Regions from separate parts of the Peribacillus sp. YIM B13482 genome, predicted to be linked through region 2. Evidence: riboswitches for the same ligand, from Rfam matches in the RefSeq annotation. Region 2 holds a riboswitch; each other region holds the start of a gene.
The links. Region 2 has a riboswitch for cobalamin ahead of ACFX4L_RS06235 (ABC transporter substrate-binding protein). Riboswitches for the same ligand answer to the same signal wherever they lie in the genome.
Positions count from the first base shown of each region.

Region 1: linked by a shared signal. The riboswitch ahead of ACFX4L_RS17320 (energy-coupling factor ABC transporter permease) and the one ahead of ACFX4L_RS06235 (ABC transporter substrate-binding protein) in region 2 are both predicted to bind cobalamin.
Region 3: linked by a shared signal. The riboswitch ahead of ACFX4L_RS13170 (ribonucleoside-diphosphate reductase subunit alpha) and the one ahead of ACFX4L_RS06235 (ABC transporter substrate-binding protein) in region 2 are both predicted to bind cobalamin.

Region 1 is NZ_JBHZPF010000038.1:36,173-40,417, reverse strand. Features, by position in the region: gene ACFX4L_RS17335 (energy-coupling factor ABC transporter ATP-binding protein) at 1-833, opposite strand, end outside; gene cbiQ (cobalt ECF transporter T component CbiQ) at 852-1,574, opposite strand; gene ACFX4L_RS17325 (energy-coupling factor ABC transporter substrate-binding protein) at 1,615-1,926, opposite strand; gene ACFX4L_RS17320 (energy-coupling factor ABC transporter permease) at 1,928-2,671, opposite strand; cobalamin riboswitch at 2,851-3,048, opposite strand; cobalamin riboswitch at 3,251-3,440, shown strand; gene ACFX4L_RS17315 ((2Fe-2S) ferredoxin domain-containing protein) at 3,592-3,960, shown strand; gene cobJ (precorrin-3B C(17)-methyltransferase) at 3,975-4,245, shown strand, end outside.
Region 2 is NZ_JBHZPF010000007.1:88,974-93,218, forward strand. Features, by position in the region: gene ACFX4L_RS06225 (heme ABC transporter ATP-binding protein) at 1-658, opposite strand, end outside; gene ACFX4L_RS06230 (FecCD family ABC transporter permease) at 665-1,720, opposite strand; gene ACFX4L_RS06235 (ABC transporter substrate-binding protein) at 1,683-2,648, opposite strand; cobalamin riboswitch at 2,811-2,985, opposite strand; gene ACFX4L_RS06240 (polysaccharide deacetylase family protein) at 3,072-3,974, opposite strand; tRNA gene ACFX4L_RS06245 (tRNA-Arg) at 4,163-4,236, shown strand.
Region 3 is NZ_JBHZPF010000024.1:4,957-9,201, reverse strand. Features, by position in the region: gene ACFX4L_RS13185 (SulP family inorganic anion transporter) at 1-837, shown strand, start outside; gene ACFX4L_RS13180 (hypothetical protein) at 923-1,069, shown strand; gene ACFX4L_RS13175 (manganese-dependent inorganic pyrophosphatase) at 1,168-2,097, opposite strand; cobalamin riboswitch at 2,391-2,572, shown strand; gene ACFX4L_RS13170 (ribonucleoside-diphosphate reductase subunit alpha) at 2,712-4,245, shown strand, end outside.

The DNA.
Region 1 (4,245 bases), on a different contig from region 2:
TCTCTCTCCATTTTTCGAAGTAACTCTTCCTTCGTTCTTGGGACAAGGTCCTTTTCTGCGGGTATCCTTGATTGAAGAAGGGCTTGAAACATTTCAAAAACCCACGGCTTCTCCAGGTGTGCCCTCATCAGAACGGCTTCATCATGAAAAACGGATACAGGGTCCCCTTGGTATATGACCTTACCATCGTTCATGACAACGACTTCATCAGCCCATTGATAGGCCAAATTAACATCATGAGTTGATAGAATTATCGTTTTGTCAGGATGGTGAATACTGTCCAGCAGAGACATGATCTGTCGGGAGAAATAAGGATCCAATCCAGCGGTAGGCTCGTCCAAGAGCCAAACATCGGGTTCCATGGCTAGTACCCCTGCAATGGCGACACGTTTTTTTTGCCCTAAGCTCAAAAAATGGGTGGGTCTGTCCTTCAATTCCGTTACTTCCGTTTGAGCCATCGCCCATTGTACTTTCTCGTGGACTACGTTTCTTTCCCATCCTAAATTCATCGGTCCAAACGAAATATCCTGTTGCACATTAGCGGAAAAAAGCTGAGAATCGGGATCTTGAAAAACGATCCCGACTTGTTTTCTTAATGATAATAATGCTTTACGGTCATATTTAATTTTCTTGCCCTTATATCTGATAGTTCCTGATGTTGGTTGTAAAAGACCGTTTAAATGGAGGAACAGAGTCGATTTGCCAGCTCCATTATTGCCTAATAATGCAATCTTTTTACCTTGTTGAACCGTTAGTGAAAGATCTTTTATAGCGAACGTTCCATCTGCGAATTGATGGGTGAGGCCCTCTATATTAAAAATATGCTCTTCCATTTTTGAATTGCCTCCAATTTACATATATCCATAAATAAAGATTAAGCTTCCTAGTATGATAATGGCGATCAGCCAATTGCGGGAGGAATAGGTGTAAGTATCATCGATAAATGATAGGTTTTCCTGATATCCTCTTGCATTCATGGCCATCGTCAATTGCGCAGAGCGCTGGAATACTCCCAAAAATAATGATGAGATTAGTAACCCGAGAGAGCGAATGCCTTGCCTTATCGAGCCATATCCAAGTCGTGAAGCTTGTGATAGGTGAATGGCCAAAGCTGTATCTAAAAAAATAAAGATGAAGCGATAGGTCAATTCTATTAAATCGATCAATAAAGACGGCAATTTAAGTTTCCGCAGCACGGATAGAATGACGGTAATGGGTGTTGTTAAGGTTAAGAAATATAAACAGCTTATACTGCCAAATACGACAGTGATCAAATTGATCACTGTACCAATGCTGTCATCGCTGATGAATATTTGCCAGTTTCCGGCTTTCCAGGACCACCATATATTGGATATTGAAGTGGGTTTGCTTGTAAAAGAAAAAAGGATGGTAATTGTACCTGATAATATAAAGAACCCCGGTAGTAAGAGTAATTTCAGATAATAAGAAAGTGGGATTCTTGCCGCAAAAATGATTAAAGCACTCATCACCGTAAAAGTGATGAGCGAAACGGCCATATCCCTTACAGTTAAGGAAAAAAGCAAAAGGGAGAGTGCAAAAATCATTTTTTCCAACGGATGTTCATCCTTTAGCCCATTGAAATAGGCATATTTATCAATGAGTAACATGCTTGGATTCTTCGGGCATGGCTTGTTTGGCTTGCTTATTCCTTTGTCTCATTACGCCAATGAAATATCCAATGAAACCAGCTCCGATTGCAGCTTGCAGCGCAAATAATAAGCTTTCTGTTTCTGCACCTGGTGGCTCCCAAATACTGTTGAACCATGGCTTATATTCCGGATGGATATTTGTGATGGCTTCTTCAGCTTCGCCGTCGGCACCGCCAAATTCCGTTCCTTGTTGGGTGATTAACGGTATGGTAGCAAGAATGACGACCAGGAAAAGCAGCAGTAAACTTTTTTTCATATTAACGGGCCTCCTTAGATAAAACTCGCAGCAATTTCAATTCGCCTAGATTGTATTTTTTTAAGAAATTCATCACAACGACTGTCAATAATCCCTCGCTGATTGCCAAGGGAATTTGGGTCAGGGCAAAAATCCCTGCAAACTTAGTGAATGAGGCCATGAATCCCCCTACCTCGGATGGAAAAGCAAGAGCAAGTTGAACGGAAGTTACCACATAGGTTCCTAAATCTCCAAAAGCAGCTGCCAAGAAAACGGCAAGAGAAAAAGACCACCCCAATTTAGTCGCGCCCTTGAAGACAAAGTAAGAAATGAACGGTCCGCATACTGCCATGGAAAATGCATTGGCCCCTAATGTCGTCAACCCTCCGTGAGCCAGTAATACAGCTTGAAATAACAGTACGATGGAACCCACGACACTCATGGCCAATGGTCCGAATAATATGGAACCCAAACCAACTCCTGTAGGGTGTGAAGAACTTCCCGTAACGGAAGGAATCTTCAGGGCCGATAATATGAATACAAATGCTCCCGATAGGCCGAGTATCATTTTTGTTTCTGGGTTTTCCTTTACTTTGGACCTAATCGACCGGTAACCCAAGATTAAAAATGGAAGGATAATGGCCCACCAGAATATGGCCCATTCAATCGGTAAAAATCCCTCCATAATATGCATGGCCATAGCACGTTTTGGTACAAGAAGCAATAAAATGACAAAATAAAGAATTTTCCAATTGTCTTTTTTCATTCTTTCTCCTTTCAACACTTTTAATTTTTTCTGATCAAGGCTTTTAGAAGAAAAGCGGCGCCCAACATAAAAAGCACTTCTCTAAAAAAGAAAGAAGTGCGTAATGAACAGGAATTCCTCAGCATAAACCAACCACGGGCTATTCTGCCTGATCCGCACACCCATCCTCGTAGGCTGAAACAGTTTCACGCTTCATGGCAGGTCTCCTGGCTTTGGTTCATCATCCCATTACATCCTTCCCATCTCATTTGACAGTGGATTAACCTTAAGGCAATAGGACTTCCCTTTACAGTGGCGGGACCGCTCCGGATTTTCACCGGCTTCCCTTTTAAGCTGAATTTCCGAGAAAATTCAACACCATAAAACTTATGTAATTATTTTGAAAAATCTCGTATAGTTTATCATAAAGAAATAATTCCAGCTACACTCTCTTTTTTTTTAAAAGACTAATAACGCAGAGAAGCGAGGCATGGAGCTGGATTTACCCTATTAAACTTTTCTAAACAGTCGGAATAAACTTTGAATTTTGCTAAAGTTGTTATATGATAGATAAAGTTAGCTAGAAATGTATAATAAAACCAAATATTTCATTTTAAAAGTGCTCTTGTGTGAATTATCAAGGGATAATAGGGAAAACGGTGAAAATCCGATGCAGCCCCCGCTACTGTAAACGCTGATGAAATTGTCGATGACCACTGGCTTAATGCCGGGAAGGGACAAAGTAAAATGAAGCGTAAGCCAGGAAACCTGCTTTTGAAATTGTATGATACTTTTCGGAGGGAAAGGTAGAAGGACTATGACGATTTTGGGAGATTCAGCATATTTGCCGAAGGCTCCTCATTCATATAGTTTTTTTAAAACCTTAACTCTTATGTTAAGGTTTTTTATTTTGCCTTTTCCCTGAACTCAGGAGGAAGAAGATGACTACTTGGAACTTGCAGGGTACTAATACGCATCTGTTGATTTGCAATGGAAGCAGTTGCATGAAAAAAGGCGGGGAAGAAGTAACCCAAGCGATTCGCGATGAAATTACTTCAAAGGGACTGGATATGAAAGTTCATACAACCAGGACACGCTGTAACGGAAGATGTAAGGACGCCTGCGTTGTAATTGAGTATCCCCAAGGGAGATGGTATCGGGTGGATACCCCAGATTACGGTCGGAAGATTGTAAGTAATATCGATGATGGGGAGTTTGTGCCACAGATGATCTACCAATTCAGTGATGGGGAAATGACCCCTAATCCAGATTTTCCTGCTCATACGGGTATTTCAAAGAACAAATCGTAAAAGGAGATGTCTTAATGAGTACTAACGGTAAATTATTCGTCGTGGGCTTTGGGCCAGGGAATTTTGAACACATTACCAAACGTGCTGTCGAAGCCCTTCAAGAAAGTGACTACATCATTGGTTATAAAACTTATGTTGAACTCATTCAGGGACTGCTTACAGATCAAACGATTATTAGTACGGGAATGACTGAAGAAGTATCACGTGCTCAGGAAGCAGTGAAACAAGCGGAGCTGGGAAAGAAAGTGGCTGTAATTTCCAGTGGTGATGCCGGAGTTTACGGGA
Region 2 (4,245 bases):
CAACCTGAATTTGCCCTTTTTCAAGCAACATAAGCCGATCACAATATAATCCAGCCAAATTCAAGTCATGAAAAATTGAAATAACGGTTAACTCCTGTTCTTTTGCCATTCTTCTCATTAGATCAAGAAGGTCCTTTTGATAGGAAAGATCCAAATGGTTTGTAGGCTCATCCAAAAAAAGGACTTCCGGTTCCTGGGCAAGGGCCTGTGCCAGCAAGACCCGTTGTCTCTCCCCACCTGACAATCGTTCAAAATGAAGATCCTGAAAATCCGCTACTCCCGTTTGTTCCATAACCCGTTGGACGATCATTTCATCTTCTGCGGACCAACTATGGAACCAGCCCGTTTGATGGGCATACCTCCCAAGTGAGACCGTCTCTTTTACTGTATAGGAGAAAGCTAATGAGGAATGTTGAGGGAGCACGGCAATGACCTGTGCAAGTTGTTTTGATGAATATTCCTTCAAATCCCTGCCTCTTAACCGTACGCTTCCGTCCTTATAATTAAGCACCCCGCTAAGCATGCTTAAAAGCGTCGTTTTTCCGCTGCCATTAGGACCAAGGATCCCGAATAATTCCCCTTTATGTACATCAAAAGAGACAGAGTCCAAAACAGTTTTGTTGTCATATCCACCTGTTAACCCTTTTACTTCAAGCATCCGTTTTTACCCTTCTCTCCGTCTCTTTAATAAAATCAGCGCAAATGCCGGTGCCCCGATAAGTGAGGTGATCACCCCGATCGGCAGTTCCGATGGGGCAATGATCGTTCGTGCTACAAAATCCGCCAATATTAAGAATCCGCTTCCTACCAGCAATGACAACGGAAGCAAATGTTTATGGTCAGGTCCCCAAATCTTCCGGACAAAATGAGGAATGACCAATCCTACAAAGCCAATCGCCCCTGAAACGGCAACGGCTGCCCCTGTCAATGTCGAACCGGCTATCAAGATCCACATTTTCCGCCGCTTCACGTTCACACCTAAGTGTTTTGCCCGGTCTTCCCCGAAAGTCATCGCATTCAATTCGCTTGCATTCATGATCAAGGTCAACGAACCAATAATAAAAAACGGCAAAATGATTACGATATAATTCCATCCGCGCATTGAGACGCTTCCCATCAGCCAGCCGATGATTTGTCTTAATTCATCACCCGTCAGCGCAATCATCAATGAAATGAAGGCACTTAAAAACGAGCTGAAAATGATTCCCGTTAAAATGATCGTTTCCACTTTCATCGATCGATCCATTTTTTTTGCAAAAGTCAGTACGCAGAACATCGTGAGTACTGAACATAAGATGCTCAATGCCGGAAGAGTATATAAACCGATGAATGGCAGTGATATATTCAAGAATATTGTCAATACGGCGCCGACCGATGCTCCTGAAGAAATACCTAATGTGTAAGGATCAGCGAGCGGGTTCCGGAGCAGTCCCTGAAAAGCTGCACCCGCAATCGCAAGTGATGCCCCAACCAAACCCGCAAGCAACACACGCGGCAAGCGGATGTTCATCACGATATTCGTAAGCATCACATCCGGATCAGCAGAAATCGGCAAGTGAAAAATCTCCTTGCCGATTATTTGTATAAGTACGGAAATCGGAACTGGCACCGAACCAAAGGAAATGCCTATCGTCATTGCAAATAACAAAAATAACAACGCAATTAAATAAGCAAACGTCCATTTAGTTGTCAAATAGGTTCGGATAGACTGATTTGGCAAGTTCCTCTACTCCCTCTATTAAGCGTGGACCGGAACGGGTCACCAAGTCAGAAGGGACATCAAAGACTTGGCCATTCTTAACGGCATTTACGTCTTGCCATCCTTTTCGGCCTGTCACTTCACTTACTGGATCTTTTGTATAATTACCATACGTTGTAATGATGACATCCGGATTTGCAGCAATCATTGACTCTTCATCAATTTTTGCCCAGCCGTCCAATTCAGCAGCAGCATTATCCGCTGAAATAATATGAAGCATTTCATCCATGAAGGTATTTTTTCCAGGTGTATATATATCCGGTGATGGCGAAACCTCAATTAAAACGGTCTTCCTATCCGCTTCTTTAACGGATTTGGCTTTTTCCTGAATATCCTTGAGCTTTGTTTTCATATCCGTAACGATTTCGCTTGCCTTATCATTTTCTCCCGTTGCCTTTCCAATCATTTCAATAGATTCATAGACTTGGTCAAAGCTTTGTGCATCATTGACTACAAGGACATCTATTCCAGCATCCTTAAGCTGCTTTAAACCCTCATTCGAATTATGGGCACTTGATGCATGGGCAAGAACAAGGTCGGGCTTCATGGAGACAATCAGCTCCGTGTTCATTTCCATTCCGCCAACTTTTTTAATTTTTTTCGTTTCTTCCGGGTAATTATCATTGTCGGATACACCAACGACCTTTTTACCTAAACCAAGTGCAAATACCACTTCTGTATTACTTGGTATCAACGTAACGATTTTCTTCGGTTTTTGTTCTATCGTTACTTTTTCGCCCGTTGCATCTTTAATCGTAATCGGGAAAGCGTCGTGTTGAGCATGATTCGTTTGCTGCTTTTCTTTTCCTTCATCAGTAGCGCCACTGCAGCCAACCATCATGCCTGCAGTAAGCAACATCAACAATATCAAACCAAAAATCTTCTTCATTTTCATTCCCCACAATCTTTTCATTTAATTTCTTCACCTAATAATCTCGGAAGATGCACCCAAAACAAAAAGCACCTCCCGTTAAACGGAAGATGCTTGTATGGCAACAATATCATTACGGACTCTTAGGGTCTGCCACACACCTTCCCATCCGCGTAGGTTACAGGTGTACGAATCTTGGCAGGTCTCCTGGCTCATGGTCATCGTCAACGGCACCTTCCCATATCCCATACAGTGGTACACAGCCGTCAGCTCCCAAATACAGTGGCGGGACCGCGCTGGCATTTCACCAACTTCCCTTTTAAGTCATTAAGACACCAAATCGTTCATATGTATATAATTTTCACTGCCTTCATTATACACCATGTAAGAATCGATTATTATATGATTTTTCTGAACAAGTTTGAAATGCACCGTCCATTTTCAATGATTTGAAGCATTTTCTATCAGCGACGCGAACCCATCGACTGATAATCCAGGTGAAATCCGAACTCGATGCAAGGCATACATCCCTTGGTCCCTTGAAGCTCCTCCAGGTTCAGTAGTGACTGCCATCTTGTATCCAGCTTCTTCTGAAAGCCTGAGACTCTCTTCATTATAACGACCAACTGGATAGGAAAGCACTGTCGTGTCCTGTTGCAGGATACGATCGAACAGATCCTTTGACTGGACCATTTCCGCTTCTTGCTGCTCTGCCGTCATTCGGTTCAGCTCCAAATGGTTGATAGTATGGCTTTCGATCGAAATCCCATTCCCGCTCATCTCCATCATTTGATTTTCAGTCAGGTGATGACCTTTATCGATGGACTTCCCGATCATGAAGACAGTCGCTTTCATATCATATTCTTTTAGTATATGGAAAGCGTCCGTGTAGTTATCTGTATAGCCATCATCAAAAGTAAGCCAGACACACTTTTCACTCGGCATCCGATTTTCGGTTAAAACGAGAAATGCTTCTTCAGGGGATAATGTATAGTAACCATTTTCCCGAAGCCAAGTCATTTGTAATCGGAATTCCTCTTTTGGTACCCGAAGGCCATTGCCTTCAGAAATGCTATGATACATCAATATTGGAAGCTGTACCGCGGACTCGGCCGTTATCCAGTCTCTCGTATCGATTCGTTCAGTATATAATTCGTCCTCCGAATCCTGCCCAGTGTCATTCTCCGCTGCTGCAGCCACTTCAATGTTATCTTCCGTGATCGGCGCAGCCGTCTTTGTGCCTATACCCTCTAAAATCCCTTGTGAGCATGCCGGTAAAATTAAAATCCCCAGCAGCGTCACCATCCATAAAACTCTATAATTCCCCACTATCATTCTCCTAATTTTTTCTAGCATTATAGTACCAGAAAACCAGGAAATAATAAAGTATTCCATTTAATGAAGAGTAAGGAAACAGGAGAGCTGAGTGCCCCCTAAGCGTCTAGATGTTTTTTTTCATAATTATTATTGCTATTAACTTGAAAAGTTTGCCTATAAGAAATATAATAAATAAGTCGTCGACTTTTTTATATGTCCCAGTAGCTCAGCAGGATAGAGCGACAGCCTCCTAAGCTGTAGGTCGTAGGTTCGATTCCTATCTGGGACGCTAAAGTTT
Region 3 (4,245 bases), on a different contig from region 2:
CCAGACATCCCTTTGACCTTCGAAACTTTGGCGATCATTTTCCCTTATTCCATAGCCCTTGCGTTTGTCGGGTTGCTTGAATCATTATTGACCGCTCAAATTGTCGATGAGATGACTGACACGGACAGTAATAAAAATAAAGAAGCCAAAGGCCAAGGGATTTCGAATATCATTGCCGGATGTTTTGGCGGAATGGCAGGATGTGCGATGATCGGCCAATCCGGTATCAACATTAAATCGGGAGGAAGGGGCCGGCTTTCCACTTTTGTAGCTGGCGCATTTCTTATGGTATTAATCGTGGTATTGAATGATGTCCTTGTTAAAATACCGATGGCTGCCCTTGTCGCAGTCATGATCATGGTTTCAATCGGGACCTTTGACTGGTCTTCCCTAAAGCGGCTCACTAAAGCTCCAAAGACGGATGCAGCAGTGATGATCGTGACGGTCCTCATTGTTCTTTATACACATGACTTATCTAAAGGGGTATTTGCTGGAGTGCTCTTGAGCATGATTTTCTTCTCGGCTAAAATTTCTAAAGTGGCTGTTGAGAAAACGGAAGACATCCATGCCAAGAAAATCATATATCGTATCAGCGGACAAATATTTTTCGCTTCGGTTCAGGACTTTGTTTCTAAGTTCGATTTCAAGGAAAAAGCCGAAACGGTCATCATCGATTTTTCCCATTCTAAAATATGGGATGCTTCTGCAGTCGGTGCTGTTGATACGGTTGTCCTTAAATATCAGTTTCAAGGTACACCTGTCCAGGTGCAAGGCCTGGACGAGGAGAGTTCGTTATTGCTTGAAAAACTCGCCACCTCAGAAAGTAAAATATCTTGAAAAAGTATAATTCTGCTGAATAGAAACTTTTCAAACCGACAAAATAGATAACATGAAATATTTCCTTTTGAAAGGAGCGAAAAGCATGACATCCGATCAGGATTATACAGCAGCGAATCTGTCACCAGATTTATTGAATGAACTGAAAAGCTTTGAAAGCAAACTTGGCGAGGAAGCCAATAAAGAACTGATTGTCATCGCCTATGAAAAAGAAAAGGAAACCTTAAATTAAAAAAAAAGACTCAAACACCTTTAAATGGATGGTTGAGTCTTTTTTTGATGTACAGAAAAGGGGCCCCAAAGTATTAAATGGGCACCCCTTTTCCAATATTATTTACTGAATACGTCCGTTAAAACCGGAACGATTTGTTTTTTACGCGATACAACGCCCTCTAAGACGGCAATGTTATTGTTTAATGAAACGTCATATGCCTTTTCCACTGCATCAGCCGCTTTTCCAAGAGCCAAGGCCACAGAATCATTGGTCAAGATATCCGTTACGACGAATAGGAATAAATCCAATTCCTTCACAGCGATGACCGATTCAATGGCTGCTTCTATTTCAGCTTGCTTAGCAAGAACTTCGTTCGGATCTACAGCATTGACCTGAGCTATCTCAACTTTAGCCATTCCCATGGAGAATTCTTTTGCATCAAGAGTGATTAGCTGGGCAATCGTCTTGTCGCTCAAGTCAGCTCCCGCCTTCAACATTTCCAAGCCATATGTTTCAGCGTTTACTCCCGCAATATCAGCCAGTTCCATAGCTGCTGCAACGTCTTGCTCTGTGCATGTCGGGGATTTGAACAATAAAGAATCGGAAATTATGGCAGATAGCATAAGTCCGGCGATCGTTTTAGGGACTTCAATGCCGTTTTCTTTATAGATTTTATTTAAAATGGTTGCCGTACAGCCAACTGGCTCCGCACGGTAATATAAAGGATCGCTTGTTTCAAAGTTAGCGATACGGTGATGGTCAATAACTTCCAACACACGGACTTGGTCAATATCTTCTGCACTTTGCTGGCGTTCGTTGTGGTCGACCAGGATCACGCCATCCGCTTCCCCTGCCACTTTTTCCACAAGGCGGGGAGCTTCGAATTTGAATTGGTCCAACGCATATTGAGTTTCACCATTCACTTCACCCAGACGAACTGGTTCAGCGTTGATACCTAGTTGCTTTTTAAGATCTGCATAAGCGATTGCTGAACAGATTGTGTCTGTATCCGGGTTTTTATGTCCAAAAACTAATACTTTTTCCAAGATTTTAACCCCTTTTTCATAAATATTTTTCCGCGAATCCCCTCATCGCAATAAGGGAGACCCACCTTTACTATACACTTTATTTTAACACAAAATCCCGTAAATTCAGTGCTCGAATTACCCATTCCCCAATAAAATCTTTCATTCTCAATCCCTCTACCTTCACTTTGTCAATAGATAAGGGTTGGTTTTTCTCAAATATATTAGTTGAATTATCATCGTATATGGCTTACGATAATATAAGCAGAAATACTAGATATTGATTACACAAACAATACTAATAACTATATATAGAATATTTTATAATCAAAGGTGCCAGTGATGGCTGAAAAGGGAATCCGGTGTAAACCCGGAACTGTCCCCGCAACTGTAAATGTGACGAAATGAGAAACCACTGTATAGCTCTCTCTATACGGGAAGGACTCAAAGTAGGATGATCATGAGTCAGGAGACCTGCCTTGATTTTTTCATGTTTCTTATTCTTCGGGGATTGAGATGATGAAACGATAGTATAATGGCTATTTTTTCATGGTTCTTTTATTCTATCGTTTGATCCGCTCAATCCATTTGGGCGGTTTTTTTATTTTAGCGGAAGTTTACAAGGAGGATTATTAATGACTCAAACATATAACTCTACCATAAGCGAAAATGACACCGAAACGAATTCAATCCAGCTTGAGATGTTATCAAAGGAATTCGAAGGCCGTCTCGATATGGAAAAGTTCAAAAAGCGTTTTATAAAATGGCTTGATCGCAAAAGTGACTCAACCGATGAACAGGCATCAAAAAAACTGATTCAGCTCGCTCTTGAAAGTGTGGATATAGATGCTCCCGATTGGACGTTCGTTGCTGCAGCAGAACTATTGAATACGATGTATAGGGATGCACAGGCAAATCGAGGTTATGAAGGCATGAGTTATGGCCCATTCTATGAACTGATCACGGAACTCTCGCAACTTTCAGAAGGCCAGCGTTATCCCATTTATAAATCAGAACTGCTAGCTTCTTATACGAAAGCAGAAATTGAGGAATTGGGTTCGGTGATCGACCCGGAAAAGGATAAATTATTTTCTTACATAGGCATCTACTTATTAAACGATCGCTACCTAGCCCGCCCAAAAAAAGACAAGGTCTACGAACTGCCTCAAGAGCGCTTCATGATCATCGCGATGGAAATCATGCGAATGGAAAAAACGGAGCATCGTCTTCAACTAATAAAAGAAGCTTACTGGGCTATGTCCAACCTTTATATGACTGTTGCGACGCCTACTCTATCCAATGCAGGTAAAACGCATGGACAGTTAAGCTCTTGTTTTATCGACGCAATTGAAGATTCCATTGACGGCATCTATCTATCTAACTACGATGCTGCAAAAGTATCAAAATTCGGCGGCGGTGTAGGTCTTTACGTTGGTAAGATTCGTTCGCTTGGTTCTGATATCCGAGGTTTCTCTGGAAACAGTTCCGGCACGACTCCCTGGATCCGGCTATTCAACCAGACAGCTGTCAGTGTCGATCAATTGGGGCAACGTAAAGGTGCCATCGCGATTTACTTGGATGCCTGGCATAAAGATATTATGAGCTTTCTTGATTTGAAGACGCAAAACGGGGATGACAGATTAAAAGCCCATGATATTTTTACAGGTGTATGTATTCCTGATTTGTTCATGGAGGCTGTACGCGACAGAAAAGAATGGTATCTTTTCGATCCACACACCGTCAAGCAAACCCTTGGATTCTCACTTGAAGATCTTTATGACGAGAAGAAAGGCGAAGGAAGCTTCAGGAATCATTATGCACTTGCTGTCGAGGCCGCAGAAAACGGTACACTTCCAAACTATAGCTTTGAAAAAATCAATGCGATGGACATCATGAAAAGCATCATGATTTCTCAATTAGAAGAAGGCGTACCATATATGTTCTACCGCGATGAAGTGAACCGGAAGAATCCGAATAAACATAAAGGCATGATTTACTGTTCTAACCTTTGTACGGAGATTGCTCAAAACTTAAGCCCTTCGACGATTACGGATGAATATGAAACAGAAGATGGAGATGTCGTTGTGGTCCGTAAAAGCGGCGATTTCGTTGTCTGCAACCTATCATCCATTAACTTGCCCCGTGCGGTGAGCAGCGATGTTTTGGAGA